DNA from 4 places in the Mesorhizobium maamorense genome. Region 2 is predicted to be linked to each of the others. Evidence: riboswitches for the same ligand, from Rfam matches in the RefSeq annotation. Region 2 holds a riboswitch; each other region holds the start of a gene.
What was found. Region 2 has a riboswitch for thiamine pyrophosphate ahead of ACIU1A_RS00570 (MFS transporter). Riboswitches for the same ligand answer to the same signal wherever they lie in the genome.

Region 1 (7,776 bases), on a different replicon from region 2:
TGTCGCGCTGATGGATTCGCGGCTCTCGGCGCCCGACTCCTCCCTCAATGTCCCGCTTGCCGACGATGGGGGCGCGACCGAGCGGATGGACTTCCTCGTGTCGGACGATCCCTTGCCCGACGAGGTCGTCAGCGACACCATCGATATCGAACGCCGCTCGATATGGCTGAAGGCGGCGCTTGCCGCACTCAACGCGCGTGAGCTGCGCATCATCGAGGAGCGTCGGCTGAGCGACGAGGGCGCGACGCTCGAAGCGCTCGGCGAGACGCTTGGCATTTCCAAGGAACGCGTGCGCCAGATCGAGGCCCGCGCCATGGAAAAGCTGAAAGTGGCGCTGGTGAAGCAGAACCCGGAATTCCTCGCCACCGCCGCCTAAATCCATTCCAGGAAAACTACCTAGAAGTTTCTCGTCCCAAAAACGAGAGAGCGGGTCAGCGCCGACTATCGGCTATTTGTCGGTGACGATCTTGACCTTGTCGCCGGCCGAAACCGCAGCCCCCGGCGACAGCGCGTTGAGCACCCGGAACAGGTCGAGTTTGCGGTCGACGCCGACCATCTGCGCCGAAAGCGAACCCATCGTCTGCCCCGGCTGGACGGTTACCACGCGGATATGCAGCGGCTTGAGTGCCGCCTTTTCGGCGGCACTCAGAATGCGGAACGAGCCGCTGACGGAACGCGCCACGGTGTCGAGCGACGTGCTGGCGGACGGTGCCGCCGTCAGCAGCCGGTAGACTTGGCCGCCGGCGCGGATTACCGCGATATCGAACTGCCAGCCTTCGGCGCCGGCATGCGCCGTCGCTGCCTCGTTGCCGTTGATCGTTTCCTGCCTGACGCTCGCATCGTCGAGACCGGCCACCCAGCCGCTCCTGATATAGTCGGTCAGCGCACGGTTCTTGTCGATCGACACGCCGTCGAAGCGGATCGCGATGTCGCCCGGCCCGGTCGCCGTCACGGCGGCGGCCGAATTGTCGATGATGAAGCCCTCCGGCACCGAGAAGGACACGCCCAGGCCCGGATGCAGAAAGGTCTCGCCGCGCACATAGCCTTCTTCGGGCGTGTCGCCGTAGAGCAGGCCGTCTATCCCGGCGAGGAAGGCGTCGCGATCGCGGGTGCCGACGCCCGGCGGGCCGAACTGGCGGGCATGGCGTTGCGCAAGGTCGATACGCTGCGGCGTATTGGGATGCGTTGCCAGGAAATCGAGGCTGGCGTCGGTGGCGCCGCTGATCGAGCGGAAATCGGTGTAGGCCGACATGGACTGCAAGAAGCGGCCGGCGGCGTAAGGATCGTAGCCGGCTTCGCCGATCGACTTGATGCCGATCGCGTCGGCCTCCAGTTCCTGGTTGCGCGAAAACTGCGCCAGTCTCAGCTTGCCGCGGATCAGCGCCGCCTTGGCGGTCGGGCTGTCGCCGAGCACGTCGGAAACAACCTTGGTGGCGAGCCCCTCCTCGGCCTCGAGCTGCTGGCGCTGCAGGCCGTGGTTGGCGGTGACGTGGCCCATCTCATGCGCGATGACGGCAGCGAGCTCGGCCGAATCATTGGCCAGCGCCAGCAGGCCGCGCGTGACGTAGAGGTAGCCGCCCGGCAGTGCGAAGGCATTGACGTTGGGCGAATTGAGGATGGTGATACGATAGGTCTGGGTCGGGTTGGCCGACACCACCGTCAGGCTGCCTACGACCTTGGCGACCATGCGCTCGAGCTTGGGATCGGAATATTCGCCGCCATAGGTCGCCAGTATGCGTGGATGCTGCGCCTTGGCCAGTTCGGCCAATTTGTTATTGGCCGCGACATTGTCGACCGTGATCGGTTTGTCGGAAGGCTGGAAGCCGGATTCCTGGACTTCCGGAGGTGTGAACATCTGGCAGCTTGCCAGGGCCACGACAAAGCCGGCCAGCGCCAGAAAGCGCGCCAGCATTTTCCCTCTTGGTCTTTCCGTGCCGGTCGGCAGAACGGCTTCCTTTCAGGTCTGGCGCATGCCCGCGAAAATCGGGGCGATCCTCGCAAGGGCTCATGCGCAAATCAAAGCATTACAGCATCCACGCCATACCAACGCGCGGCGGATGCTGCAGGCAAATCACGGCCTGCACCGGACCGGTACAGGGCGGACCTAGCCACACTACCTCTGTCATGGCAAGCAATCGCCCCGTCGCCAGGAGCCGGTTTGAGCGTAAATTATGTCCGCTTCCGGGCAATATCTCGTGATCCAGCCTCCCAGGCGCTTGTGCCAACATAGCGCCGGAAAACTTCAGGACCAGCCCCGGCAAAGAAATCATCCGCCTTGCCCTTGGCGGCAACCATGCCGTTGTCGAGGAACACCACCTCCTCACAAATACGGCGTGCGTCCTGTGGCTGATGCGTGACGAACAGCAGCGTCATGCCCCGCTCGGCATGCACGTCGGCGACAAGATCGAGCATGTCGTCGCGCAAGGCCGGTCCGAGTGAAGCGAAAGGCTCGTCCAGAAGAAGCACCGGGCGGTTGCGAACCAGCACGCGCGTCAATGCGACACGCTGGCGTTCGCCTCCCGAAAGTTCGCGCGGCAGGCGTCTTTCCTTGCCCGCGAGGCCGGTGCGCGCGATCGCCTCCGCGATGTCAGCGCGGTCGGCCTCGGTCAGCCGCAGCGAGGGCGAGCGGCCGAGCCCGACATTCTCTTCGACCGAAAGATGGGCAAAAAGATTGTTTTCCTGGAACACCATCGACACCGGCCGCGCCGAAGGCGGCGCCGCGCCCACATCGGCGCCGCCGATCAGCACGCGGCCAGCCTGCGGCGTCTCGAAGCCCGCCACCAGATTGAGCAGCGTCGACTTGCCCGAGCCGCTCGGCCCCATGATGGCGGTAATTTTCGACGCGGCGAAATCGACATCGAAAACGAGCGGCGCGTCGCCGTAGCTGAACGAGACCGTGTCCAGCCGCACCTCGGCTCCCCTTGTCGCACCATTGGTGGCGCCCGCAGCCATCAGTCTCGTTCTCCCCTTCCCAGCCCGCTCGCCGCCACCACAAGCGCAAGGCAGACCAGACCGAGCAGCAGCGCCAGGCCGGCGGCGTCCTCGGTACGGTAGCTGCCCATGCGCGCCAGGAGAAGGTAGGGCAAGGTCTGCACGGAATCACTGCCGAACAATGCAATGACGCCGAGATCGCCAAGCGACAGCGCCATGGCAAACGCGAAGGCGGTGGCCAGCGGCCGTCGCAGCGAGGGCCAGTCGACCAGCCGCAACCGGGCCCAGCCCGCTATTCCCAGAAGCGCGCAGAGCCGCTCATGGCGCTCGCTCGCCGCATCATAGGCGGGGCGGATGGCACGGATGGCGAAAGGCATCGCCATGACTGCATTGACAGTGACGACCATGACCGGGGCTATGGCAAAGACATCGCCGACATGGCGCAGCAGAAGGAACCAGCCGGCGCCGATGACGATGGGCGGCACGACCAGGACGAAGCCGGCACCGGTGTCGGTGGCGTGTTCGAGCACGGTCCGCGGACCGGAGCGGCGCTTCAGGGCCAGCACGCGGCGCGCCATGGTGAGCGAAAGCGACAGCGCAACCGACAGCAGCGCCGACAGGAAAGCCAGCACGGCGCTGGTCAGCGTCGCCTGCCGCACCGCCGCTTCGCCGGCGAGACGACCGAGGTCGGCGCCGAGGCCTGACATCACCGTCGCCGTCATCGGCCCGGCGACGAACAAAAGGGCCAGCACGACGAGCGCGGCATTCAGCGCGGTCTCGGTCCTGCCGGCCGAGACGTAGCGGCGCGGCGCCACCGGCAGATTGGCGTCACCGGTGGTGTTGGCGCCGAGCCGCGTCAACGCCAGCACCACGACAAAGGTCAGCGCGATCTGCAGCAGCGTCAGCGCCACCGCCCGCGCGGGATCGAAATCGAAACGCAGCGCCTGGTAGATGCCGACCTCCAGCGTCGTCGCGCCGGGGCCACCGCCCAGCGTCAACACGATCGTGAAGGATGTGATGCAGAGCATGAACACCAGGCCGGCGACGCCCGGCAGAGCGGCGCGCAGTGTCGGCCACTCGATCAGCCGGAAAGCCGGTGCGGCACCCATGCCGAGCTGGCTCGCCAGCCGCCATTGGTCGGCTTGGATGGTTTGCAGCGTTTCGAGGAACAGCCGCGTGGCCAGCGGCAGGTTGAAGAAGACATGAGCAACGAGGATGCCGGAGAGGCCATAGATGCCCGGCCAATGGTAACCGCCGACGGCACCAAGAAAGCCGGCGAAATAGCCGGCGCGGCCATAGAGCGCCAGGATGCCGAGCGCCGCCACGATCGCCGGCAGCGCCAACGGCAGGGCGAAGAGCTGGAGGATGAAGCCGCGGCCGGGAAAGCGCGGATGCCGCGACAGCGCGCGAGCCACGAACAGGGCCGGCGCCACCGACAACAGCGTCGAAAGCGCCGCCTGCCACAACGTAAAGCGCACGACGCGCAGGAGATAAGGATCGAAGGCCGCCCAGGCGCCGGAGAAATCGTTCGCGCCTTCGAAGACAAGGCCCGCAAACGCGCCGCCGATCAGCAGCCCGATCGCCGCAAGCGCGAGGATACCGGCGGAGATGCGGGGGTCAGACGCGCGCTGCACGCTGCGCCACCCAAAGGACCTTTAGCGAGCGTCGCGTTCCTTCGCGCCCCCCTCTGTCCTGCCGGACATCTCCCCCACTTGGGGAGAGATTGGCTGCTTCAGCGCTCCACCCTCTCCTGTGACGTCGCCAATTGGCGAAAGCCGTCGTGACGGCCAATCTCCCCCTCGTGGGGGAGATGTCCGGCAGGACAGAGGGGGGCGCTGTAGAGCACTCATCATTCGATCATACGACCAAACTACTTGCTCATCACCGCCAGCCATTCATCCACCCATGCCTTGCGGTTGGCAGCGACCTCCTCGGGACTGAACAGCAAGGTTTTGGTCGGTTTGACCAGTCTGTCGAAGGCCGGATTGAGCGGCTTGTCGGTCTTGCCGGCCGGGAACATCCAGTTGGTCTCGGGGATGGCATCCTGGAATTTCGGCCCGGTCATGAAGGCGATGAACTTTTCCGCCAGCGGATTTTTGGCTCCCGTCGTGGTGATGCCGGCGACCTCGATCTGCAGATACTCGCCCTCCTCGAAGGAAGCGGCCTGGTAGCGCTCGGTGTTCTCGGCAACCATGTGGTAGGCGGGCGAGGTCGTGTAGGACAACACCATCGGCGCCTCGCCCTTGGTGAACAGGCCGTAGGCCTCGCTCCAGCCCGGCGTCACGGTCAAGACCTTCGCCTTGAGCTTGGCCCAGGCCTCCGGCGCCTTGTCGCCATAGACCGACTTCACCCACAACAGCAGGCCGAGGCCCGGCGTCGAGGTGCGAGGATCCTGGATGACGATCTTGTCGTCGGCACTGCCCTCGACCAATTCCTTCAGGCTCTTGGGCGGCGTCTTCAGCTTCTGCGTGTCATAGATGACGGCGAAATAACCATAGTCGTACGGGACAAAGATGTCGTCGTTCCAGCCGCCCGGCACATTGAGCCCGGTCACGGCGCCATGCGGTGCAAACAGGCCAGTGGCCTTGGCATCGGCGGTGAGATTGGTGTCGAGGCCAAGCACGATGTCGGCCTTGGTCGCGGCCCCTTCCAGCTTGACGCGGTTGAGCAGCGCGACGCCGTCGGCAACCGAGACGAAGTCGACATCGCAGCCGCATTCGGCCTCGAATTCCTTCTTCACCACCGGGCCGGGCCCCCAGTCGGCGGTGAAGCTCTCGTAGGTGTAGACGGTGAGTTTGTCCCTGGCCAAGGCTGGCCCCGACAGAACCACGACTACTGCAGAGACAAGGGCGTATAAAAGCGTGCGCATCGGCGCCTCCTTCGTTCGGGTTAAAGGAATTGAGGCGTCGGACTGTCCGAAACGTCTAATCCCTCCGCCGGTACAAACCGGATCAGGTTCAGCGGGTTGGCGAGACTGCCTCTCAGCCGGTCCGCGAAATATCGCGTCCGGCACCCCGTTAGAGCGCCTCGACACATAGGCCCGGCCGGTGAACCGCGCAAGTGGCTGTTTGCCGGCCTTCCGTTTCCGCTGCCGGGCTGGTAAGGGCCACACGATATGAGCACATTCACCATCCTGCTTGGCGGCGACCTCATCCGCACGCCACGGCTCGACCGTCAGGTCGAGGGAACCCGCGTCATCGCCGCCGATGCCGGCATCGGCCATGCAAGCACGCTCGACCTTGTGCCGGAACTGTGGGTCGGCGATTTCGATTCCGTGCCCGCCGGCCTGCCGGATGCGTTGGCCGCCGTGCCGCGCCGAACCTTCCCGGCAGAGAAGGACGCCACCGATGGCGAACTCGCGATATCGGCCGCCCTGGAGTGCGGCGCGACCAGCCTCGTGCTTGCCGGCGCCTTCGGCGGCAAGCGCGCCGACCATGCCTTCCTGCACATGGCGCTCGCCCTGCGGCTGACCGGGGCCGGGACAAAGGTGCTGTTGACCAGCGGCGCGCAGGAAGCCGTGCCCCTGGCGCACGGCACGGCCCGCTTCGACTATACAGACGGCACCCTGTTCTCGATCCTGGGTTTTTCCGAGCTTGCCGGGCTGACCGTCGCCGGCGCGAAATGGCCGCTTGACCGCGTCAAGGTCGCGTTCGGCTCGTCGCTGACCATCTCTAATGAGGTCAAGGGCAGGCTCGAGATCGCGCTGGGAGCGGGGCGCGCGCTGCTGCTCGCCCATCCCTATCCCTTGCCAGAAAGCTGACATGGCGCCGCCTCTTCTCAATCTCGACGGAATAAAACTGACGTTCGGCGGCACGCCCCTGCTCGACGGCGCCGACTTGGCTGCGTCGGCAGGCGACAAGATCGCGCTGGTCGGCCGCAACGGGTCCGGCAAGTCGACGCTGCTCAAGATCGCCGCCGGCCTGATCGAGCCGCAGGACGGCGAGGTGTTCCGCCAGCCATCGGCGACCGTCCGCTATCTGCCGCAAATGCCCGACATGGACGGCTTCGCAACCGTGCGCGCCTATGTCGAGGCCGGCCTCGGTCCCGCCGACGATCCTTATCGCGCCAGCTACCTGATGGAGCACCTCGGCCTCTCGGGCGAGGAGCAGCCGGGCGACCTCTCCGGCGGCGAGGCCAGGCGCGCCGCCCTTGCCCGCGTCATGGCGCCCGAGCCTGATATCCTGCTGCTCGATGAGCCGACCAACCACCTCGATCTCTCGGTGATCGAATGGCTGGAAGAGGAACTCGTCCGCACCTCCTCGGCCCTCATCGTCATCTCGCACGACCGCCGTTTCCTTGAGCGCGTCTCGCGCGCCACCGTGTGGCTCGACCGGGGCCAGACGCGCCGGCTGGATAAGGGCTTCGGCCATTTCGAGGAATGGCGCGACCAGGTGCTTGAGGAAGAAGAGCGCGAACAGCACAAGCTCGGCCGCCAGATCGTGCGCGAGGAACACTGGCTGCGTTATGGCGTGACGGCGCGGCGCAAGCGCAACATGCGCCGCCTGGGCGAATTGCAGACCATGCGCCAGCGTTTTCGCGGCCATCGCGGCGCCGAAGGCACCGCGACCATGGTGGCCAGCGACGCCGCCGAATCCGGCAAGCTGGTGATCGAGGCCAGGAACATCGAGAAGAGCTTTGGCGACCTCACCGTGGTCAAGGGGTTCTCGACCCGCATCCAACGCGGCGACCGCGTCGGCCTCGTCGGGCCGAACGGCGCCGGCAAGACGACGCTTCTGAAGATGCTGACCGGAGAATTGCAGCCGGATGCCGGTTCGGTGCGGCTCGGCACCAATCTGGAGATCGCCACGCTCGACCAGAAGCGCGAGGCGGTCGATCCGCAGGAGA
Region 2 (7,776 bases):
TCTCCGAAGGCTCGTCTCTTGCGATGTAATCTTATTACAATTCAATAAGACCGGGTTATTTGAACAATGTGATTTGTGTATCCTTGCATAACTCGTCTGCGTCTGCAGGTGACCAATTTGGCGAAATCGCGGCGGCCCCGGTCATCTTCTAAAACACAAGGTGATCTTCTTCCGCGGCCAGGAGCACCTCGACGTTCAGGAATTGTTCGCGCGGCGTCTGGGTGACCTTGTACCTCATCCCACGCAGGGGCCGGCAGCCGGCACGGCCTCAATTCTCAATCTCGATTTCGGCCGTGGCGGTGGCAGGGCAGACCAGTGGCATACCGACGTGACTTTCGTCGATGCCTATCCGAAATTCTCGGTCCTACGTGGCGTCGTCATTCCGGCGGCGGGGGGCGACACGATCTGGTCCAACACGCACGCCGCGTACGAGAATCTGCCGGCGCCGCTCAAAACATTGGCGGACGATCTGTGGGCTGTTCATAGCAATGCCTACGACTACGCAGCCGCGCGCCCGCGCGCCACAGCCGAAGAGAAGAAGCACTTCGAGGAAGTCTTCACATCGACGATCTACGAGACCGAGCATCCGGTCGTGCGCGTCCATCCGGAAACCGGGGAGAAGTCGCTGCTGCTCGGCAATTTCGTGCAGCGCCTCGTCGGCCTTTCCAAGAGCGATTCCGCCAAACTCTACGAGGTGTTCCAGTCCTACGTCACTGCCCCGGAAAATACCGTGCGGTGGCGCTGGCAAGTAGGCGACGTCGCTATCTGGGACAACCGTGCTACCCAGCATTATGCGGTCAACGACTATGGCGACCAGCACCGGGTTGTGCGTCGCGCTACGGTTGACGGTGACGTTCCGGTCGGCGTCGACGGTCGCCGCAGTATAACCCATGTCAAGGCAGCCAAGCCGGCGGCGAAGGCAGCCTGACCGTCTGAACAGGGGAAAAATTAAACTTCGTATCGCCGCGGCCGTATCGCGCTGCGTAACCGCCTCCCAAAGCCTATGATTTCCGAGAAGCAAGGCGAATTGCTGGCTCGAGGCTTGGCCCGAAATCGAGGTCCTGCAGCGTGGCGCATGGCTCGGGTCGCTGCTCGTGGCCACGCTGCTGCGGTACAGGTCCCTCGCCGCCCCACCATCTCGCGCGCCTGCACCTCGGCGCTGAAAACATGGGATCATTATTTTGACAGACGCGAACGGCCGCCTTGTACCGCTCTGCCCATTTCCCCTAGGGCTGGATAGCGATCATTCACCGTTTGTTCATCATAATAGCGCACGATCATAACTGGACATGCTGGTAGCTCGTACATGCCTGAAGGCCCCTGCGTCGTCCCAGCGCCGGGGCCTTATTACTTCCGCAAAATCCATTTCAGCAACGCGGGCACCTCGCAGGATGTCGCAATCTAGTGCGGACACCTTAACCGGATTGGCTTTCATTTCAGCCATCAATGCACAGGAGAGTTGGGACACACACCTCCGCGCTTGGGATGATTCACCATGTAGCGAATTCCGCGCGTTAAACGAATTCGGGTTCCTCAAATATACAATCGTCGACACCGATCCTGATGGATCGACCCTCGATGACAAAATCAATCATCTTCAAACGGAATTGTTCAATATTGCCGAGAGCTACCGGTGTTCCGTCGAAGTCGACATTCGCGAGGTCGGCGGTCAACAACGATCATGGTGATCGCCCGCATCTTTCGTGTTCACATGGCCACAATCGGCCGCATCGGTGCCCGAGGTCAGACCAGAAGTCGCTGATCGTTTATGTCAGTTGATAGTTTTCGCAGGGACGTATGCCATGATGTGAGTCTTGTCTTCCAAGCGCCGATTTGGCCGGGTAGGGTTTGCAGGGGGGCGAACACCGGATGAACGAACGGAATGATACTGGAAAAACTGCGCGCCTGTTGGGGGTTTACCCCGACCGTCGATAGGAATGTCGCCCTGGTCGAAGGCTTTCTGAAGGGCAAGAGTTTCGCCGACCTGGCGCAGGAACATAGCCTGTCGAAATCGAGGGTGCGGCAAATCATCGAGAAGGCTGATCGGCTCGTGGGCGGCGGCATCCTGACCAAGGCTGAACCGACCAAGGCCTCGCCTCGATCCGATTTCATGGTCGACTATCCGTATGTGTGGATCCTGGCCGAGATGCACCGGCTCGGAAGCGTCACGCCGCATCATTTCTTTGCGGAGCTGGAACGCGCCGGATCGCTGGAGCGGCTGGTTGACAAGATGAAGCGGTTGCCGTGGCGCACACCAACAACAACACGTGAGCTGGCGCGCCTCGTGTGGCAAAAGGAGAGGGGCGAGAGCCCATGGCCTGCAATGAAGCGATCACGCGTTGTGATCGTGGAACCAAGCTGCCCGGTCGACCATCCGGATCGCGGCCTTCAATGCCAGCTCGCCTTGGAACCGGCCTTTCAGGAATTGGCTGCGCGCGCAGCGGAATCCGGCTGGACCGAGGACGAGATAGCCTACGCGCTCCTCGAGCTCGCTGGCGCGCGCCTCAAGAGCAACTCCGTCAATAGCGAGACTGAGAGGGCGATTGACCGGGCCAGAGCAACAAGATGAGCGGCAATCAAGAAGCTTCGCCTGACCCGATATGAACGTCGCTGCGCCACTCAGTTTGGAGGTGCAAGCTGACCCGAATCGGGCAGGCGAGCGGAAGTGCTGAAATAAGGCGTGAGAATCCATGGCGATCTTGCGCATGGCGAACTCCTTCAAGTGACTTGTTTTCATCAGCCTAACCAGAGGTGCCACCGGCCTGGGTTCTTGATGCGGTGGCTGTGCGAGACGCCAGGCGCCACCGCGCGGCCAAGCCCACAAAGCGGACCTTTTTGTCGCAGTCGCAAAACGCGTCGAAGTTTTCGAAATATTTGCGACGAAAAAAGCGGTCGTTGGCCATGAGCGCCCGGCCAAATAAGGCGTGCTTGTTATTCAAGGTTGAGATTCCTCGCAGATACCGAGGGGGTGCCCCGTCAAGGGGCTGAGATACTGTTGGCCGAAGGCAGCACAGTGACCCTTTGAACCTGATCCGGATCATGCCGGCAAAGGGACGGGTCTGACGCCTCTCTCCTTTGCCGGCCTCATACAAGTGGCCGCAATGACACCCGAAAAATCAACAACCACGGTACGGCGTTCAGCGCTCACGCCTAAACTTCCGACGTTGACCCTGCTATGCGCCCTTTCGGTGCTGCCGTTGAACGTCTTTCTGCCATCACTGGCGAATATCGCGCAGGATTTCCGCGCCGATTATGCTCTCCTGAGCCTGTCACTAGCCGGTTACGCGGTAGTGGCCGTCGCATTGGAACTGATCATGGGCCCGCTATCCGATCGGTTCGGGCGTCGGCCGATCGTCATGGTCAGTCTTGCCACGTTCACGATCGGGTCGATCGGCTGGCGCCTTTGCATCCGATATTCGGACCTTTCTTGCGTTCCGTTTGCTCCAGGGGCAATCACGTCCTGCTATCCAATTTCGATGGCGATTATCAGGGATACGGTCGGCAAAGAGCAGACGGCGAGCCGGATCGGTTATACGGCGATGATCTGGGCGGTGGCCCCGATGATTGGCCTAGCGCTTGGCAGGCGCTATGACCCTTACGGGTGGCGCAGCCCTTTCCTCGATCACAGGGGCCGTCCTGACGGAGGGCAACGCAAGCATGCGCTGTTCTCCATCATGCTTTTTTCCGCCGGGTGCGGGCTGTTGGCGGCTGTGCTCGCGGCGCTCGTGCCAGGCGATTCTCAGTCCTGTCGGACGTGATGCCGTCGCTGATAAACACGCGCTCTTAGCGCTTGAAAAAAGCAGTGCGTGCGGCGGGGAGCCCCGTGGCGGCTTGATCACGATCTTCCAGAAGCTGCAATTAAGGGCAGCACAGGGTCGCGGAGCGGCAACCGAAAGCTCCCATGCGAAACGACCGAGTTGCGGACAGACCAGATGTTGGTGAGGTTATTTCAGCCGGTTCCCTTTCATTTCTTCGCTGCCTTCCTCAACCAGTCGCGCATTTGTCGCGCGGGCCGTGACAGGTGCGCCGTGTCAGGGGTCAGCAGATGATACTGTTCCCGTCCTGGCAGCACCGGGCCGGGAAGCTGAACAAGACGCCCCGACCGCAGATGTTGGCCGCAGGAGAGATGGTCGCCGATGGCAATGCCAAGGCCGCGCAGCGCCGCGTCGATGCACAGATGGGTGCGATTGAAGAACAGGTGGTTGTCGACATCGTCCAGCATGGCGCCTGCCGCTTCGCAATAGCGTCGCCACCAATAGAGCCCGCGCTCGTGGATCAGCCTGTGCGCGGCGTAGAAGCCTGGTGAGGCCGGATCTGGCCCCTTGGCGATCAATGCGGGTGACGCGACCGGGAACGCGTTGAGATCAAGGAAGGGCTCGGAGCGAAAGCCGATCAGCGCAGCGGGTCCCCAGGTCAGCACCAGGTCGACATCGCCGGGCAGGCTGCGCGGCGGGTCCGGGCGGCAGCGCAGATCAACGTTGAGCCGCAGCGCGTCCAGCGCCTCCGCCGTCAGCCGCGGCATGAGCCACACAACCGCCAGATCGGTTTCCACATCCAGAACCACTGTTCCCTTGGCGGTGCCGCGCCTCAGACGCCCGACGCCGAGCGCTAGATCGGCGAAGGACCGGGCGACGGTGCGGGCGAAGAGGCTGCCTTCGCCGGTCAGCACGACATGGCGTGCATGACGCTCGAAAAGTTCGACGCCCAGTTCCATCTCCAGATTGCGCACGTGGCGGCTGACGGCAGCATGGCTGACGCCCAGTTCGTCCGCCGCCGCAGCGAAGCTGCCATGCCGGGCAGCTGCTTCGAAGGCGCGGGTGGCGTTGAGGTTGGGCAGTTTGCGCATGAGACCAGCATAACAAAAGCGTTCGCTTGCGGTAAAAAATATTGTTTGAGTGAAAGCTCACTTCGCGCGATTTCTTGGGATCCCCATCGCCAGGAGGATGCGATGACCCGAGCGCAGAACCCCCAAACCCGGATGATCGTAGCGCTGGTTCTCGGCGTGACGATCTACGGCCTCGCGATGGGCACCACCTACCCGCTTCTGGGCTTGTTGCTATCGGATCGCGTGTCAGGCGCGCTCAATGGCCTGAATACGGCAGCGACCGGCCTCGGCCTCATGACCGGCGTGGTGCTGGTGCCCGGCCTCGCCCGCCGGTTGGGCGCGGGTCGAACGGCGCTGGCAGGTGTGGGGCTGCTGGCGCTGGCGCTCGTTGCACTGGCCTTTCTGCGGGACTTCTGGCCGATCTTCGCGGCCCGCGCGATTCTGGGCTGTGGTGCGGGTCTCATGTTCATCGTCGCCGAAACGGCGCTGAACGCCGCCGCGACACCTGAGCGGCGCGGGCAGATCATGGGCGTCTATACCGCTGCAAATGCCCTCGGTTTCGTACTCGGTCCCGCGATGATCGCGCTGATGCCCGACCGCCCGGCCGCGCTTCTCCTCGGTTGCGCCGCGATAGCGCTGCTGGCGCTAATCCCGTTCGCCGCGGTGGAACGGCCGGTGAGCCGCTTGGTGGTGCCGGGATCGGCGCGCCACACCGTATCGGCGATCACAGCCTTTCCTTTAGCCTTCGGCTTTCTCTTCATCGCCTCGATGATTGATGCCATCGCCATCAGCCTCATGCCGGTCATCATGCTCGATCGCGATTTCGACGTCTCGCAGGCGGTGCTGCTCGCCGCGGTGTTCCATGTCGGCCTGGTGATAGGGCAGCCGCTGATCGGGCTGGCGCTGGACAAGGCTGGCCGCCGCCGCACGGTTCTTGGTTGCTGCGGCCTATCGCTCGCCTGCACCCTGCCGCTGGTCTCCGGACCAGGTATGGGATTCTGGCCCGTAGCCGGGCTGATGCTGGTCTGGGGCGGCGCGAATTACGGGCTCTACACCGCTGGGCTCGCGCTGATCGGCGACCGCTTCCGGGCTGAGATGCTGACGGCGGCCACCGCCGCCCTTGCCTCCGTCTATGCTCTGGCCGCCGTCATCGGCCCCGTCGTCGCCGGCGGCATGATGAATGCGCTCGGCGCGAAGGGTCTATTCGGGGCAGCAGCGGTTGTCTATCTGACGGCGCTCTGCGCTGGCCTCTGGCTATTCCGGCCGGTCGAGCCGGAATGGCAGAAGCATCAAATCCGCTGATATCCGCAATGGCTCGATCGTGCCATTCGCAATGCATGTCGAGACAACTACAACCGCTCGGCTTCGACTGCGAGCGACTGCCGCGCGTGTTCCCTCTCGGACCTCGAACATCTGGAAAGGGACCTCGTGGTGGAAATCTGCCAGTCCAGCTCGTGTTCAATGTGCGAGCTGATCGGCCGGCACGCGGGCTCGGCCCGCAGCCCAATCCCGCTCTCTTGAGATGGCTTCCTGGTCCAGCTCCGGATCTTCCACGATCAACCCCTGAAGGGTCCGCTAGCAAGCTGCGGCCGCGCCGGCTTGGCCTTTGCGGTGATCGCGCCCGGAGCCCGACCTTTGAGGAGCCATCGAGCGGGAATTGGCCCGCTCCAAGGATGGAGCCCTCAGATGTCGCAAGATCTTTCCCTCGCCCAAAGCCACGCCTTCCAGCTCGCCCGCACCCTCATGGTCCCTGTCACGCTCTTCCGCTCCGGCGACGAATTCGGCGTCCTGCCGAGCGCCGAACTCGACAACGATGAGGTCGAGACCCTCGCCGAATACGATCCCTTTGAACACGGGCCGGCTCATTAAGCCGGCTTCTCCTCCCGGAGGTGCCACTTGCGAGCTTGCGGCGGCAAGGAAGCTGCGCCGCGGCTGGCCCGCGGGCGGCGGCGCGAGGTGCAAAAACACACATTGCCAGCCGCGCCCTTGCCGCCTTTGCTCTTCGCGGCATCCGGAAGGCATCCCGCAAGATGCGGGAAAGAAAACCTGAAGGAAGGCGGGCGCCTGCGGCGCACGAAAGAGGGACATGGAACAGGACGAACTCGATGAACTTCGACAAGGGTGGCCTGCGCGGCCGCGCTGGATCAGGCTGGTTACGCGATCGACCTGAAGGAGAGTACCCGACGTGCGGTCAAATACCGGCACGGCGACCAGATCGTCATCGTGATCCATGACGGAAAAGGCTGGTTCGATCCGCTCTCCGACGCGAAGGGGGACGTGTTCTCGCTGATGACCCATCTGCATGGGGTGGGTTTCGCGGAGGCGACGTTGCTGGTCGCCCGGCTGGTCGGCCACGAGCCGCGCGAGCCTGTGTGGAGGAGGCAGGCCCGGCATCGCAAGCCCGATCTAGGCGTCGCCGAACGCTGGAATGCCCGCCGCAAGCCCTGGCCGGGATCGATGACATGGCGCTACCTGCGCGACGACCGCCATCTTCCGGAAGCCGTGATCAGCGCCGCCATCCGTCATGATCTGCTGCGGGAGGGCCCTCGCGGCAGCATGCGGGCCGCTCACAGGGACGGGGAGGGGGTTGTGACCGGCTGGGAGGAACGCGGTCCGGAATGGCGCGGTTTCTCGACCGGCGGCGCGAAGGTGCTGTTTCGGTTTGGCCCCTGCGATGCGCTCCGCCTCTGCGTCACCGAGGCCGCGATCGACGCCATGAGCCTCGCCGCGCTCGAGAGCACTCGCCGCGATAGCCTCTATGTCAGTACCGGGGGCGGCTGGGCTCCCGTCACCGATGCGGCAATCCGGCTGCTGGCGGCGCGGGAGGGCTTATTGCTGGTCGCCGCCACGGACAACAACGCGCAGGGCGACATCTACGCGGTTCGCCTCGAAGCGGTCGCCCGCGAGGCTGGCTGCGGCTTCGAACGTCTCCGCCCGCACGAGGAGGACTG
Region 3 (7,776 bases), on a different replicon from region 2:
TGAGATCGGCGCCGGCGGTTTTCTGGGTGAAGAGGCCGATGGAGCCGTTGATGCCGAAATCGGCAACGCGGTTGGCAACCAGCGTGCCTGCACCGGTATCGCTGTAGGGCAGGATGTCGACCTCGAGGCCGGCCTCGCTGTAAAACCCTTTGTCGCGAGCGACGAACAGGCCGATATGGTTGGTGTTGACCGTCCAGTCCAGCGCCACCGTTGCTTTCCGGGCGGCCGCCTGGGCAAGAGATCGGCCTGGCCGGGCTATAAGGGGAAGGCCGGCAGCGGCAGTGAGCAGCAAGGCTTGCCGGCGCGTCAGGTCAGTCATGGTCCGTGTCCTTCTGGTGGCTCGGGTTGAGGAGGATGTCGAGGATCTCGGCTTCGAGGGTGCCGGCCTGCCGTGCAGCGCCGCCGGCCAGTTCGCGTGGACGCGGCAGCGGCACGGTGATCTCAGCGACGACGCGCGCCGGCCGCGCCGAAAGCACATAGATGCGGTCGGACAGGAACACAGCTTCGCGCACGTCGTGGGTGATCAGCAGCGCCGTCCAGCAGTGGCGCCGCCACATCTGTTCCAACCAGCGTTGCATGGCGGCGCGGGTCAGCGCATCGAGTGCGCCGAACGGCTCGTCGAGCAGCAGCATATCGCGTTCCTGCACCACGGTGCGCAGCAAGGCCGCGCGCTGGCGCATGCCGCCGGAAAGCTGCGCCGGAAAATGCCGTTCGAAACCGGCAAGCCCGAATTCCTCGAACAGCGGAGCAACGCGAGCGCGGGCAGCCTTGCGCCTGACACCTTGCACCTCAAGCCCGAGCGTGGCGTTGTCAAGAATGCGCCGCCAAGGCATCAACGCGTCGCGCTGCGGCATGAAAGCGAAATGCCGGCCGTGGTCATCGAGCGGCTTGCCGTCGAAGAATATCTCGCCCTCGCCGTGAAGCGCGCCGGTCAGAAGCTGGAACAGCGTCGACTTGCCGGCGCCGGAGGGGCCCAGAATGGAGACGAATTCGCCGGCGCCGACGCTGAGCGAAATGTCGGCAAGCACGTCGAGTCCTTCGAAGGCCTTGCGCACATGTCGCAGTTCGAGCCGGTTCATCGCCACGGCCCCTTTCCTGCGGCCCGCCCGCCGGCGGTCCGTTCCCATGGCATGGCAAGGCGCTGGACCAGCATCGTCAGCCCGAACAGGACGAGCGTCAGCACGGCGCTGACGGCGACGGCGGCCAGCACCAGGTCCGGGCGGAAGTTGTTCTTGGCGTTGAGCATGTAGATGCCGAGGCCCTTCGCCGCGCCCGCATATTCGGCGAAGATGGCGCCCACGACAGCATAGGTGATCGAGATCCTGACACCGGCGAAGAAGTAGGGCAGCGCCGAGGGCAGCCGCGCCAGGACGAAGACACGCCAGCGCCCTGCCCCCATGGCGCGCAGCATTTGGCCGATCTCAGCCTCCGTCGCCTCATATCCTTCGGCCAAAGCCACCAACATCGGAAAGAAGGTGACCAGCGCCACCAGCATGATCTTGGGCATCAGCCCAAAGCCGAACCACAGCACCACCAGCGGTGCAATCGCCACCAGCGGCAAGGTCTGGCTGACCACGAAGACCGGAAAAAGGGCGCGCCGCAATGGCTGGGAGAAGTCGATCAATATCGACAGCGCAAAGGCACCGCCGAGCGAACAGGCAAAGCCTGCGAGCGTGGCACGGAGGGTTGGCACGGCGTTATCGGCCAGCGCGTGCCGGTTGAGCATTGCCTGAGCGAAGACGCGCGATGGCGCCGGGAGGATTGTCGGCTTGACGCCACCAAAGCGCGCATAGAGTTCCCACGCGGCTAGCAGCAGCCCCACCGAAAGCATCGCCGGAGCGGTTCTGGCGATGAGGTCCACGATCGGACGCGAAGGGGCGGACGGGGAGGACACGCAGGTACCCGGAGCGGATGGCGCGGGGCGCGCCGTCAGACGGCGGTGGGGCTGTTGGCCGAGACGGTGACGTCGAGCGTTACGTGGCCGGCACCCGGCCCGAAGCGGCAAAAGGCCTCGTTGAGTGCGGTAAAAATGGCGCCTGCGTCGCCGCGCAACTTTGTGCAGAAATGCTTGGAGCGCTCATATACGCCCGACTGCTTCAGGAAGTCGATGCAGCCATAGATCTCGTCCATGTGGTCGTCGGTGCCCATGACGTAAAGCGAGAACTGCGCCGCCGCCGGCTGGCCGGTGACGGCCACGCCGCGCACGGCGGCGATAGCGGCTTCCTTGCGCGGGCCGAGCGGCCCGGCAGGTCCGCCAAACGCGTCGGAGCGGCAGATCGGATCGTCCGGCTCGCCCGGGCAGCCGCGCGAGATGGCGGCCGAAAGCACGCAATGCTTGCCGCTGCGCGCTGCCGCCACGAACAGGTCGCGCATGGCAGGAAACAGCACCTCGGGCGGTCCGACCAGCAAGGTCGAGATATCGTCGGTCTCGATCCGCAGTCGATCACGATAAGGGTCCAGTGCCCCGAGCGCGCCAAGGATGACGCCGACAAAATCGCTGGACATGGGATATAGGGAAATCTGTGCGCCTGAAAACATCGCCCGCCTCGCTCCGCTGGTATTACCCAGATCAGCTTCTAGGGTCTGTGGGCTTGCCGCCCCCGTCTCAGCCCCGACCGTACGGAGCACCCCTGTGGATGGACGCGTTAAAGCACCAATCGGGCGGCTATGAAAGCTGTTTTTTCAGGACCATCGCCGGAAATGCATTGCGCCAGGCCTGATTTATGGGCGGTTCCGTCGGGCCCGGTCTTGAGGGAAATTTGTCCGGAACCTTAGCCACGACGAGTGGTTGTCCCTATAGTCGCAAACGCGACGAACTTCGTGGAAACGAGCGAAGACTTCACAGAAATGGAGACAAACCATGCTCATGAAAATCCTCGCAGCTTCGGCTCTTACCATTGGTCTCGCGACTTCGGCGATGGCGCAAAGTGCTGGCGGAAACGGCGCCAATAATGGGCCCGGCAGCGGCCAGTCGGTCACGGTCGACCCGAACACGCCGGCATCGCCGAACACGGTGGATCCTGGCACGACCGGCAGCACGACCGTCATGCCCGACGGCATGAATTCGAACGCGGACCGGAACTGTCCGGCCAGCCCACAAGGTGCTCAGCCGGATGCCAGCCACACCGCTCCGGGCACGGCTTCGCCGACTGTCAACGACAAGCATTGCGGCAAGTAGCCACTCGCCGAAACTGCTGGAGAATGCCACGGGGCGCCTGTTCCGTGGCGTTTCCGTCTCTTTATGTTTCACCCTCGCCGCACAGGCAGGCGCCTGAGACGTAAACCGCCATCGGCCTTCGTCTCGCCTACGAAACAGCCTTTTCGCGAACCGGCAGCTTCCAGCCCGGCCTGACGAAATGACAGGTGTAGCCGTTCGGGTATTTCTCCAGATAGTCCTGATGCTCGGGTTCGGCTTCCCAGAACGCGCCGGCCGGAGCCACCTCGGTGACCACCTTGCCGGGCCACAGGCCCGAGGCGTCGACGTCGGCGATGGTGTCTTCGGCGACGCGCTTCTGCTCATCGCTGGTGTAGTAGATCGCCGAACGGTAGCTCATCCCCACATCGTTGCCCTGGCGGTTGCGTGTCGTCGGATCATGAATCTGGAAGAAGAACTCCAGCAGCGTACGGTAGCTCACCCTGGCGGGATCGAAATTGATCTCGATGGCTTCGGCATGGGTGCCGTGGTTTCGGTAGGTGGCATCAGGCACGTCGCCGCCGCTGTAGCCGACGCGCGTGGACAGGACGCCCGGGATGCGTCGGATCAGATCCTGCATGCCCCAGAAACAGCCGCCGGCAAGCACCGCGCGTTCGCTTGAAGTCGCCATATCAAATCTCCCCAAAGCAACTCCGGGGAAAGGTTGTAGCCGTTTCCGTCCGGAATTGCGCACGATAAAACTGGAGGCCCGGCGCTATGACAGCCGCTCCAGGATTTCCCATAGATGGGCATTGTCGTCGGCTTCGTCCAGTCGACGGGCGCGTCCTGCTGCCGATCACCACGGACGCGCGGCGTCACTCCCCAGGCCTGAACCTGCGCACCACGACCTCGAATACGATATCCGATATCCACATCGCGCAGACGCCGATGAGGAATGCGGCCGCCAGGGTCGTGGTGTCGTCATTGGCCATCGGCAGGCCCATGGCGCGGGAATACTGGACCACGGGCAGCGTCAGATAGGCGGCGGCTAGCGCGCCGCAGATCGGCGAGGCCACCATCTCGCGCGGTTTGTAGCGGTGGCGCGACAGCGCGCGCAATATGCCGCCGGAAAGGCCGGCGACCACCACCGGCACCTTGATACCGAGCAGGTTGAAAATATCATGCATCATTTCATTGTCTCGCGATCAGGAAACAGAATGACCGATCTGGCACCGAAGATGAGCGGTCCCCGAGCAGCAGGGCCCGAATCGAGCGGCAACACGATCGTCATGGCTTCCACCCGCACAGTTTCTCGCCCTTGCGGTTGTGCGCCAGCAGCGTCCGGACTTCCGCATCCGACAGTGCTGCGACGGCGGATGCGGACAAGCGCAGCGGGCTCGAGACCACGCAAAATCCGCCGGTGACGGTGGTGCAGCCGGCTACCGCGACAAGTGCTGCGGCCGCTGCGACAATCAATCCCTTGCCCATGACCTGAGCTCCTTTCGGGCAGTGGCGGCGGGTAGCGCGCCGATATCGTTGTCAACCTGGTTGGCGACGTCCCGCGCCGCCGCCTCGGCCGCGGCCTGCCGGCTGCGTTCGGCGCGCTCGCCGGCAAGCCGCTGGCGAACACCCCAGCCAAACGCAGCGGCGATGGCCGCGCCGATGCCGAGAACGGTCGAATTGCTGAGCAAGAAGGAGAGGAGCGCGCTCATTGGTTTGGCGCGTCCTTGACCAGATAGCCGACGGCAAACACGGCAAGCGGCAGCAGCGTGGCCCAGGTCTCGGCATCGTACCAGGATGGCCAGACATTGCGCACGAAGACGCCCGAAATCGAAACGGCGGCGGCGGCGATGGTCGCGGCCGTCAGCTTGTTGGTCGGGCGGACGGTCGGCTGGGTTATGGTGGCCATGATCAGAACATTCCTTGCAAGGCGGCGGCGATGTGATGCCAGGCGGCGTAGGCGACGAGCAGGCACGCGGCAATGATGCCGCCCGCCTTGGCGGGAGCTGGGATGTTGGCGTCGGCAGGCGCCGCCGCGACCGGTTCGACGGCATCTACGGCAGCAGCGCCGCCCGGCGCCGCCGCAGCAGCGGTCGGTGCAGGATCTGGCCGCGTGGCCGATGCCTCGCCTGCCCCGGCAGCCGTCAGCAGCAGCGCCTGTGCGCGGACGGATCCGACCCGGCTCGACCAGCCTTTGCCGAAAGTCGGCCAGGTCGGAAGCCGCTTCAGGAAAGCCAGGCGGGCATCGCAGAGATTGTCGATGACGACGGCGGCCGCTCTGGAACCGACGGCAGCGAGCGTCTCGGGCCCGATGCGGCCGTCCTGGGCGGTGCCGACCACTGCTTGAAGATATTTCGCCGCCCTGCTTGGCCCACTGTTCACGGCATAGTCGAACACCGCGTAATCCACGCCGTCGGGCAACTCGGCGCCAGCCACCGCATCCCAGTAGAAGCGGCGGTACACCGTGGCGAGTTGGGCATCGCTGATCTTCCTGAGATCCGCCTTGGCGGCATCCGCCTTCACGTAGCGGCGGAAATTGGCGAGCGTGACGCCCTTCATGGTGGCGCCGCCCGGATCGGCCGGATTGTCCGACCAGCCGCCTTCGGATTTGAGGACGAGCGCAAGCGCCCGCGTAAAATTGCGGTCCATGATATCCCTTTCGATTTCTTGGTGGATGAGGTGAGTGGGTGATCGCCGGCAGCACAGGGGTGCGGATAGTCGCCGTTGCGCGCGCCTCGGTGCCTACTTGCAGTGCGCCAAAACCGGAGGTCGCCTTGCGCGCCGGCCGGCGCATGGTTAGAAAAATTCAATTTTAGGACGAACAGGTCCGGGATGAGAGACTATGTTGGCGCCGCGCGGCGCCTGGCCTTCAACAGGCTGTCGGCCGCCATCGATCGCCGCTGGAACGTCGACCCGCTGGGCTCGGCGCCGCGTGCCCCAAAAGAGGAATATCTGAGGCTGTTCGAAGCCACCCGGCGCGTCTCATTCCCTGAGATCGACAGGCTCGAGGCCGAAACCGGCTTTGCCGTCGATCGCGACTGGCTCGACGAACTGGCCCTCCACACCCAGATCACCATCAAGACCAGCGCGCTCGCCTACCCGCACGGGCGGGTGCTTTACAGTCTTCTTCGCCGCCAGTTGGCCGACAGCCCAAGGCCGTTCACCACCATCGTCGAGACCGGCACCGCGCGTGGTTTCTCCGCGATCTGCATGGCCAAGGCGCTTGCCGATGCCGGCGCTGGCGGGCATGTCGTCACGCTCGACGTCCTGCCGCACCATCATCGCTTCTACTGGAATTGCATCGACGACCATGACGGCAGGAAGTCGCGCGCCGAACTGCTTCGGCCGTGGCAGCCGCTGGCCGACCGGATCATTTTCCTGCAAGGCGATTCACTCCTTCAATTGCCCAGGGTCGGCGTGAACCGGATTCACTTCGCCTTCATCGACGCCCAGCACACCAGGAAGAACGTGCTGGCCGAGCATCGCTGCGTTTCGGGCGTTCAGCGCGAGGGCGACATGGTCGTATTCGACGACGTCACGCCAGGGTCCTTCGATGGCGTGGTCGAAGCGGTCGCCGAGATCGAGCGGCAGGGCCGGTACGAGGTGCGCCGTCTGAACGCGTCCAAGCAAAGAACCTATGCCTGGGGCATCAGGCGGTGACGAGACGACAGCCCGGATAAACCATCGGAGGCGAGACCTTGCTCAGAAATATCGCCCGCAGGCTTTATCTCGGCATGCGCCGGAACATCGATATCAGCCCCATGGCGGCCGATGACTACCTGAAGGTGCAGTACTTCCCGATGGCGACGAAGCATTGCTGATCCTGCGCAAGAAACCGACCTAGCGCGCCACCCAGCGATTGAGCCTGACCGCGCGGCCGGCAGCGGCTGCTGCCGGCAAGGCATTGGTCAGTGTCACCGTGTTAGCCGAAGGTGCGCCGTTCACAGTTGTGTGGTGCCATTGGAGCTCTGCTCCGGTAATCACAGTGTCAAGTTCGATTCCAATACGGTCGCCAGCCGTGATTCCCGCGACGCTTGCTAAGCCAATCGTGGTGGCACCGGAAATGGCGGCGGTGGAGACGGTGGTCTTCAGTAGGAATGTATTTCGATATCCACCAAATTGTGCCCGCTCGATGGTCGCTCCAACGGGAAGATAGCTTTCCATAAGGAAGCTATAGCAAAGCCGGCTGATGTCGGTCTCTTGATCACGCAATCGCAGTATGGGCGCGGCGAAGCCTTGTTCAAAATCGATACTTTCAATGATCGTTGCGCCAATCCATCCGGACGCCAGTTGTGTGCGTCAAGTTCTGCAAAAATGGCGTGGCATTCAGCGGTGACGTTGGCGTGTCCGCCGCGCAGCCCCCGTGTTTAGCGGAGCGGCGGACATGGCGGGCGCGTCTCAGGCGGCCAGTGCCCTAAGGTTCTCCTTCTTGTGCTCGCGCAGATGGTCCATGTTGAGGTAGCGGGTCGCCTCGAGCCAGTTCTCGTGGATCTCCACCGCCAATGCCCGAACCAGCCGCAAACAGCTCTGCGGGTTGGGGAAGATGCGAACGACCAGGGTGCGCCGCTTGATCTCCTGGTTCAGCCGCTCCAGCATGTTCGTCGACTTCATGTGCTTGTGATGCGGCAGCGGCAGCCGATAGA
Region 4 (7,776 bases), on a different replicon from region 2:
AAGCACACATATGATCTTGCCAAGGATTGCATGAACTTTTTGGGCGCCCGATGCGGCCCGACGCGTCCGTTGCTCGTGGACGAATATCAGAACTTCACACCCACTGTTTTGCGGGAGCTGCTGCATCTTCAGGAGCGCTGCGGCTTCGCTTTACTGCTCGCCGGCAACACTCATCGGTTGGCGGGCACGAGGCGTGATATCCACGCTATGGATCAGATCGAAAGCCGCATCGGCATGCGTTTCGAGATCGGGCAGCCGACGCGGGAGGACTGCATAAGGATCGGCGCCGAAAACAACGTTGAGGGAGCCGACGCCTACGAAGCGATTGTTATCTACGGTGAGAACACCTCGCTTCGCGCCCTTTGCCACCTCCTCCAGAACTGCGCTGCCGTTACCAATGGCGTTGGCAGCATTCGTCTCTCTCGGATCGAGACCACGCTTCGTGTCGTGTCGTGCGGCAGCGATGCGCTCAAGCTTTTGCACGAGCGCGGCGACGACCTCCGAAGATCGGCTTAATTCCGGACAGCGACAGATAATTCCGGACTGCACAGTGGAACAGAGCATCACAAGGATGCCAAAGAGAGGCAGTAGCCCTTCTCTACATTACGGGAAAGATTCTGGAAAATGGGCCTGCCTGGCCGGACGAAGAACGTTGCGGTTATTCAGCCGACATTTCTGAATCTTCTCGAACACAAACAGCTTGCCTTCGCGCACGCCGTCTTCCAGCGATCTCGCGTTCGCCAGACGCGCGGCGATCGCGCTGGCCAGCATGCATCCCGTTCCGCGCATCGATGTGGCAAAGCGCGGTGCATCGAAGCGAATTGGTTCATGACCGGAGCGTAACAAAATATCGGTCGATCTAGGTCCCGACGCATGACCACCCTTGATCAGCAGGGCTTGAGGGCCGGCGGCCAGCAATCTTTGTCCTTGTTGCAGCGCTCCGTTCTCATCCACCGCCAGTTCGGAGCCAATAAGGAGCGCCAGTTCAGGAAGGTTGGGCGTGACAATGCAGCAAAGCGGCATCAGGTCACGTTTCATGGCGGCGATGGCGTCTGCCTCAAGTAGCGCCCGACCTGAGGTGGAGGCCAGCACGGGGTCGAGCACCGTCGGCACCTGCGGATTGTCGCGCAGCACACTGGCGACGGCAAAGACGATCTCCGCCGTGGCAAGCATGCCGATCTTGACGGCCCCCACTTTGTTGGCCTGCAGCGCCGCGCGCATCTGGTCGGCTACCAGACCGGGTTGCATAGGGTGGATTTCCTGGACGGCTTCGTGGGTCTGCACCGTTAGTGCGGTGACAGCAAGGCAGCTGCGCACGCCAAAGGAAGAGATCGCCTCAAGGTCGCGGGCAATTCCGGCGCCGCCGCTTGAGTCCGATCCGCCAACGACAAGCACATGTGGTTCTCGCCTCAGCGCCATCGATCTGTCTTTTCGATCCATTCCCGTGTGCGCGCTTCGGGATCGGCATTCCGTGTAATGTCGGTGACCACCGCCGCGCTGTCCGCGCCAGCAGCGAAGACGCCGTCGAGGCGGTCAGGGTTGAGGCCGCCTATGGCCACCAATGGGACAGGTGCGACGCGGCGCTTCCACTCGCTGATCCGCTCGGTTCCCTGCGGCGCCCATTTCATCTTCTTCAGGATCGTCGGGTAGACGGGGCCGAGCGCGATGTAGTCGGGTGTGGCGGCGATCGCTCTTTCCAGTTCGGCATCATCATGGGTGCTGAGCCCGAGCCTCACGCCTGCTGCCCGGACCGCCGAGAGGTCGGCGCTCTGCAAATCCTCCTGGCCGAGATGCACGAAGTCGCAGCCTTCCTCGATTGCCAGCCGCCAATGGTCATTGACGATGAGCTGGCACTGGTACTCGGCGCATAAGGCCTTTGCCTTGCGGATTTCGCCGCGCAGCCCGGCCTCATCCATGGTCTTGATGCGAAGCTGCACCAGCTTGACGCCCCGCGGCACCAGTCGCTCGATCCAGGCAGCGCTATCGACAATCAGGTAAAACGGATCGAGCTTCATGAGAACGCCGCCATGCCGATCACGAGCGTGGAGGGGACGGCCATGTCGCGCGGTTCGAGCATTCCCGAGCCAAAAGCTTCGCGACCGGCTTCGACCGCCTTGCCGAATGATCGCGCCATGCCGACGGGTTCGGCCGCCTTGGCGACCGCCGTGTTCAGAAGAACAGCGTCAAAACCGAGCTCCATGACGGTGGCAGCATGCGAAGGCCTTCCAAGACCCGCGTCCACAATCAGCGGGACATCGGGGAAGTGCCCGCGCATCGAGCGCAGCGCCGGGATGTTGACCGGCCCGAGGGCGGAGCCGATCGGCGCGCACCACGGCATCAAGACCTCGCAGCCGGCCTCCAGCAGCCGATCGGCGACAACGAGGTCGTCGGTCGTATAGGGGAATACCGAAAAGCCGTCCTCGCACAGGATGCGCGCGGCTTCGACCAGGCCGAACACATCCGGCTGCAGCGTGTCGTGGTTGCCGATCACTTCGAGCTTGATCCAGCTCGTGCCGAACACCTCACGCGCCATGTTCGCGGTCGTAACCGCTTCTTTGACGGAGTGGCAGCCAGCGGTGTTGGGCAGGATTCTGACGCCGAGCGAGCGGATCAACGACCAGAATTGTTCGCCGGCCCTGCCGCCTGCCATGTCGCGGCGCAACGAGACGGTCACCACCGACGTGCCCGACGCCTTGACCGCATCGGCAAGGATGGCCGGGGAAGGATATTGAGCCGTGCCGAGAAGCAGGCGGGAGGGAAGCATCGTCCCGAGAAGATCGAACATGCTAGCCTCCCTGCATGGGCGAGAGGATTTCAATCCGGTCACCGTCGCTCAGCTGGAACGCCGCCCGGTTGGCCCGGTGCACGAGGTCGCTGTTGACGGCGGTCGCCAGCCAATCGCCCTCATAGTCGAGCGCGGCAAGCAGCTCCGCCAGCGTGGTGGCGGCAACCTCATGGGCTTCGCCGTTGACCATCAATTTCATGAGCAAGCTCCTTGGTTCCGTCTTGATTGAAAACCAGGTCGGCAGCCTGGCGCGCCATGGCGGGGGCGAGGAGAAAGCCGTGACGATAGAGCCCGTTGATCGCTATGATCTCGCCGTTCGTTTCGACGCGCGGCAGGTTGTCGGGAAAGGCTGGACGGACGCCGACACCGGTTTCAACGATCTCGGCCTCACCAAAGGCCGGATGGAGGGCATAGGCGGCGCCGATCAGCTCCATCATTGATCGCGCCGTGACCGGTCCGATGGACTGGCTTTCAATCATGGTCGCGCCGATCGTGAAACGGTGGGAGGTGCGTGGCACCGCATAAAGCGGAAAGCGCGGATGGAGCAATCTGACCGGGCGCGACAGGGATATATCAGGTGTGCGCAGGATCAGCATCTCGCCGCGAACGCCGCGCAGCGTGTCATCGGCTGCTGCCATTCCCGTGCAGTCGATCTGGCGATCGAACCCGGAAGCACGCCGGGCGTCGGCAGAGAAATGGAATTCGACACCCATCGCCGCCAGCCTGTCATGAAGTGCCGCCATCGCCTGGCGTGGGTCGAGATGGGCCTCGTCGGGGAAGAACAGCCCGCGGCGGAAGCGGCTGGCGAGGTCGGGCTCGAGCAACGCGATTTCATCTTCATCGACACGCCGATGACCCGAGGTGCGGCTGGCGAACCGGTCGAGCTCGCCCGCATCGCGCGGAGCGGCCACGACCAGCGTTCCCGCCCGTGTCACCTGGCCAGGCGTTGCCGCTTCCCACCAGTCGGCGGCGTCGCGTCCGAGATCCAGCACCGGCTGCTCGGCGCTTTCGCGCTCGCACCATGGCGCCAGCATGCCGCCGGCGAACCACGACGCATTGCCGCCAATGGCATGTCTTGTCTCGGCAACTGTCACTGTCGCGCCGCGTGTGGCGAGCTCGAAGGCGGCGGTGAGGCCGGCGACGCCGGCCCCTTGGACCAGCACTTTCATGGCCGCTCATGCGCCCCTTGGATGAGTGGTGCGCCGGTCTCGTCAGCCGGCATATAGAGATCGCCGCCCTCGCGGTATTTCGCCGCCATCGCCGCCATGCCCTCTTTCTGTGCCTCGGCACGAATGTCGTGGGAAATACGCATGGAGCAGAATTTCGGTCCGCACATCGAGCAGAAATGCGCCACCTTGTGCGCCTCCTTGGGCAAGGTCTTGTCGTGGAAGGACCGCGCTGTTTCGGGATCAAGCGACAGGTTGAACTGGTCTTCCCAGCGGAACTCGAAGCGCGCGCGGGAAAGGGCATCATCCCTGACTTTCGCCGCTGGATGCCCCTTCGCGAGGTCGGCGGCATGGGCCGCGATCTTGTAGGTGATCACGCCGCTCTTGACGTCGTTGCGATCGGGAAGGCCGAGATGTTCCTTCGGCGTGACGTAGCAGAGCATGGCGGTGCCGAACCAGCCGATCATGGCAGCACCAATGCCGGAGGTGATGTGGTCATAGCCCGGCGCAATGTCGGTCGTCAGCGGTCCAAGCGTATAGAACGGCGCCTCGCCGCAGACAGCGAGCTGCTTGTCCATGTTCTGCTTGATCTTGTGCATCGGCACGTGGCCGGGTCCCTCGATCATCACCTGGCAATCCTTCGCCCAGGCGATCTGCGTCAGCTCGCCGAGCGTTTCCAGCTCGGCGAATTGCGCCGCGTCGTTGGCATCGGTGATCGAGCCGGGACGAAGACCATCGCCGAGCGAGAAGGACACGTCATAGGCGCGGCAGATGTCGCAGATCTCCGCGAAATGCTCGTAGAGGAAACTTTCGCGGTGATGGTGCAGGCACCATTTGGCCATGATCGAGCCGCCGCGGGAGACGATACCGGTGACCCGGTTAACGGTCAGCGGGATATAGTGCAGCCGCACGCCCGCGTGGATGGTGAAATAGTCGACGCCCTGTTCTGCCTGTTCGATCAGCGTGTCGCGGTAGATCTCCCAGGTCAGGTCCTCGGCGATGCCGCCGACTTTCTCCAACGCCTGGTAAAGCGGCACCGTGCCGATCGGCACCGGTGAATTGCGCACGATCCAGTCGCGAATGTTATGGATGTTGCGGCCGGTCGACAGGTCCATCACCGTGTCGGTACCCCAGCGGATCGCCCAGACCATCTTTTTCGACCTCTTCGGCCATCGACGATGTGACCGCCGAATTGCCGATATTGGCATTGATTTTGACCAGGAAATTGCGGCCGATGATCATCGGCTCGCTCTCGGGATGATTGATGTTGGCGGGAATGATCGCGCGTCCGCGGGCTACCTCTTCGCGCACGAATTCGGGCGTGACGAAATCGGGAATAGCGGCGCCGAAGCTTTCACCGTCGCGCGGCAGCTTGCCGCGCATGATCTCGCGTCCAAGGTTCTCGCGGATGGCGACGAACTCCATCTCAGGCGTAATGATGCCGGCGCGCGCATAGGCAAGCTGGGTAACCGCCTTGCCGGCCTTGGCCCTGAGCGGTCGGTTGCGAACGGGAAATTCCGGTGTGAGGCGCTCGCCAGTCGCAAATCCGTTGTCTTCCGGCTGGACATGGCGGCCGTCATAGGCTTCGACATCGCCCCGCGCCTTGATCCATTCATGGCGAAGTCGGGCGAGGCCTTTTTCGATGCTGGTTTCGACAGTCTGGTCTGTATAGGAACCTGACGGATCGTAGACGATGACAGGCGGTTCGCCCGCCGTCGGATGGACGGAGATTTCGCGCATCGGCACCCTGATCTGTGGGTGGATGGTACCGGGCTTGTGGATCTTTCGTGAGGCGGGCAGTGGTCCCGTCGAAACGGCGGGGGTGAGGGCATTCATCTTGAGGCTCCTTTGCTCGTGCATTGGAGACCCAGTTCTGTGCCGGAAGGATGAAAAGACGCTTCTAGCGACCTGCCAAAACAGGACCCGGGCGTAAACTCCCGCAAAGCGCTTGCACCGTCCCTACGCCAGTATGAACTGGATCAGGTTCAACGGGTCACTGCGCCGCGAAAGCCAGCAGTATCTCAGCCCCTTGCCGGGACTCCCCTGGTGAATGCCTCAGGTTGAACGGCCGGCGCTATCGTGTCAAGCAGGTTCGGGCGCCTTGAGCCGGTGGCGCGGGCCATGCAATATGCCGGTATAATTTTTAGACGATTGTCGGCCTCGGGTCCGGAAATTCCGGTCCGTATCTATGAGCGGCAGCTATGGGTCGCACTCTGCCGTCTGCAAGGTGCTTATCCAGCGACTGTTGTGTGGCGAAATCGGGCCATGTCGCGTCGTGTGAGCGTCGGCCGTTGCGCTTAGGGAGTCATTTGGACCCCTACCGGAATCGACTCGGGAAGTTCGTCAAATGAAAGGCGCGCCGGCGGACGCCACCGGTTCCTTTCTCAGTTGAACTTGATGCTGGCCTGCACGAACATGCCGTAACGCTCTGCCTGCCAGTCCAAGACCTGCGGGTGGGGGATCGACCGGCCGGAGCCTTTTCGAAATGCGCGGCACCTTCAGATGCCACCCTCCAGTAACGGGCTCCGACGCCAATGTTGAACAAATCCGTGACCTTGTAGTTCAACACCGCCTCGAGTTGGACCCCATGCCCGTCGCCGTCTTCGGGAGTGGGGCTTATCTCTGGGTTTAGATGGTGCCGATCTTTGCCGTTTAATCGCGTCAATAGGAACGCCACGTCGCCAGAAAGGCTGAGCCGTTCGGTGAGTTGCGTCTGCCCGGCCAGTCCGAGCCGCAGCGAATGCCAATTGTTGTCCTGGCTGATCACGCCGACATTGGTCGGCAATGCTGGCACGCACATCTGCGAGTTAGCCTGCTGCGCGCATCCGAAAGCGTTGTAGCGCTCGTTCCAGAAGTTATAGCCGACCAAAGCACCAATGCGATAGCGCGGCGTATTCCAGAAATAGTATCCCAGATCAGTGGTGAAATAGGTGATGTCGCCGCCGCGCTGATCGCTCGACGTGTTCGAATAAGATCCCAGCGGGAAATCCTCGTCGATGAGAGTGCCCTCGCTGACTCCGCCCGCCCCGAGGAGGCCCTTGACGAAAATGCCGGTTGGATTGTGGGTTGCCTTGACGAAGACTTCGCTCGAATGCACATCGAGATGGTCGTAAGTGAGCCGAGAGAGCAGCAGCGGTGTCGATCTCGGGTTCTGTCGCAAATGTTCGGTAAGAGGTCACGGCTTTGAGCGCTCTTCGGTTTCTGAGAAGCTCATAATGTCCCGAGCGGAACGGGCGCGCCATGCCGACGGGATCGGCCGCCTTGGCGACCGCCGTGTCAGAAGCACGGCGTCAAAGCCGAGCTCCATGACGGTGGCAGCATGTGAAGGCGCATCGAGGGCAGCGCCCTCATATTGACCGGCCCGAGGGCAGAACCGATCGGCCCTCACTACGGCATCAGCACCTTGCGCTTCCAGCAGCCGCTGGGCGACGACAAGGTCACCGGTGGTGCAGGGGAATACTGCAAGCCGTCTTGGCACAGGATGTGCGCGGCCCCGACAAGGCCGGACACGTCCGGTTGCAGCGTGTCCTAGTTGCCGATCACTCCGAGCTTGATCCAGCTCGTGCCGAATTCTTCACGCGCCATGTACGCTATGGTGACCGCTTCCTTGACGGAGTTGCAGCCAGCACTCTCGCCGGTTGAAGCGGCACATGGCTAGCCAGTGGCGCATCGTGTTGCAGCGAAACCGGCCGTTACGTTGCCAAAAAGGGATGGATGCAGACAAGGCCGAAGGCGTTGATCGCGGCGACGACGACAGCGTCAACTGTTTTGGGATAGGCCTTAATCCAACGCAACTCCAGAAACCAACTTTCCCAGACTTGAGGC

Region 1: linked by a shared signal. The riboswitch ahead of thiB (thiamine ABC transporter substrate binding subunit) and the one ahead of ACIU1A_RS00570 (MFS transporter) in region 2 are both predicted to bind thiamine pyrophosphate.
Region 3: linked by a shared signal. The riboswitch ahead of ACIU1A_RS15260 (YkoF family thiamine/hydroxymethylpyrimidine-binding protein) and the one ahead of ACIU1A_RS00570 (MFS transporter) in region 2 are both predicted to bind thiamine pyrophosphate.
Region 4: linked by a shared signal. The riboswitch ahead of thiC (phosphomethylpyrimidine synthase ThiC) and the one ahead of ACIU1A_RS00570 (MFS transporter) in region 2 are both predicted to bind thiamine pyrophosphate.

The regions. Positions count from the first base shown of each region.
Region 1 covers NZ_CP173356.1:5,140,416-5,148,191, forward strand. The annotation lists gene ACIU1A_RS25700 (RNA polymerase factor sigma-32) at 1-376, shown strand, start outside; gene ACIU1A_RS25705 (M48 family metalloprotease) at 449-1,912, opposite strand; gene thiQ (thiamine ABC transporter ATP-binding protein) at 2,170-2,952, opposite strand; gene thiP (thiamine/thiamine pyrophosphate ABC transporter permease) at 2,952-4,565, opposite strand; gene thiB (thiamine ABC transporter substrate binding subunit) at 4,802-5,800, opposite strand; TPP riboswitch at 5,843-5,958, opposite strand; gene ACIU1A_RS25725 (thiamine diphosphokinase) at 6,047-6,691, shown strand; gene ACIU1A_RS25730 (ABC-F family ATP-binding cassette domain-containing protein) at 6,693-7,776, shown strand, end outside.
Region 2 covers NZ_CP173355.1:98,347-106,122, forward strand. The annotation lists partial or broken gene ACIU1A_RS00550 (TauD/TfdA dioxygenase family protein) at 146-928, shown strand; gene ACIU1A_RS00555 (hypothetical protein) at 1,062-1,163, shown strand; gene ACIU1A_RS00560 (hypothetical protein) at 1,883-2,569, shown strand; gene ACIU1A_RS00565 (hypothetical protein) at 2,742-2,939, opposite strand; TPP riboswitch at 2,955-3,071, shown strand; gene ACIU1A_RS00570 (MFS transporter) at 3,102-3,758, shown strand; gene ACIU1A_RS00575 (LysR family transcriptional regulator) at 3,965-4,846, opposite strand; gene ACIU1A_RS00580 (MFS transporter) at 4,979-6,127, shown strand; gene ACIU1A_RS00585 (hypothetical protein) at 6,512-6,694, shown strand; gene ACIU1A_RS00590 (DUF3991 and toprim domain-containing protein) at 6,947-7,776, shown strand, end outside.
Region 3 covers NZ_CP173356.1:3,015,669-3,023,444, forward strand. The annotation lists gene ACIU1A_RS15245 (ABC transporter substrate-binding protein) at 1-319, opposite strand, end outside; gene ACIU1A_RS15250 (ABC transporter ATP-binding protein) at 312-1,079, opposite strand; gene ACIU1A_RS15255 (ABC transporter permease) at 1,076-1,831, opposite strand; gene ACIU1A_RS15260 (YkoF family thiamine/hydroxymethylpyrimidine-binding protein) at 1,930-2,538, opposite strand; TPP riboswitch at 2,529-2,642, opposite strand; gene ACIU1A_RS15265 (hypothetical protein) at 2,861-3,178, shown strand; gene msrA (peptide-methionine (S)-S-oxide reductase MsrA) at 3,306-3,824, opposite strand; gene ACIU1A_RS15275 (hypothetical protein) at 4,009-4,320, opposite strand; gene ACIU1A_RS15280 (hypothetical protein) at 4,421-4,621, opposite strand; gene ACIU1A_RS15285 (ABC transporter permease) at 4,606-4,845, opposite strand; gene ACIU1A_RS15290 (hypothetical protein) at 4,842-5,042, opposite strand; gene ACIU1A_RS15295 (glycoside hydrolase family 108 protein) at 5,045-5,782, opposite strand; gene ACIU1A_RS15300 (O-methyltransferase) at 5,966-6,793, shown strand; gene ACIU1A_RS15305 (hypothetical protein) at 6,832-6,954, shown strand; gene ACIU1A_RS15310 (hypothetical protein) at 6,974-7,345, opposite strand; gene ACIU1A_RS15315 (IS256 family transposase) at 7,532-7,776, opposite strand, start outside.
Region 4 covers NZ_CP173356.1:6,600,646-6,608,421, forward strand. The annotation lists gene ACIU1A_RS32775 (AAA family ATPase) at 1-516, shown strand, start outside; gene ACIU1A_RS32780 (hydroxymethylpyrimidine/phosphomethylpyrimidine kinase) at 604-1,419, opposite strand; gene ACIU1A_RS32785 (thiamine phosphate synthase) at 1,410-2,015, opposite strand; gene ACIU1A_RS32790 (thiazole synthase) at 2,012-2,785, opposite strand; gene thiS (sulfur carrier protein ThiS) at 2,787-2,984, opposite strand; gene thiO (glycine oxidase ThiO) at 2,953-3,954, opposite strand; partial or broken gene thiC (phosphomethylpyrimidine synthase ThiC) at 3,951-5,787, opposite strand; TPP riboswitch at 5,890-6,006, opposite strand; gene ACIU1A_RS32810 (omptin family outer membrane protease) at 6,269-7,111, opposite strand; partial or broken gene ACIU1A_RS32815 (thiazole synthase) at 7,179-7,581, opposite strand.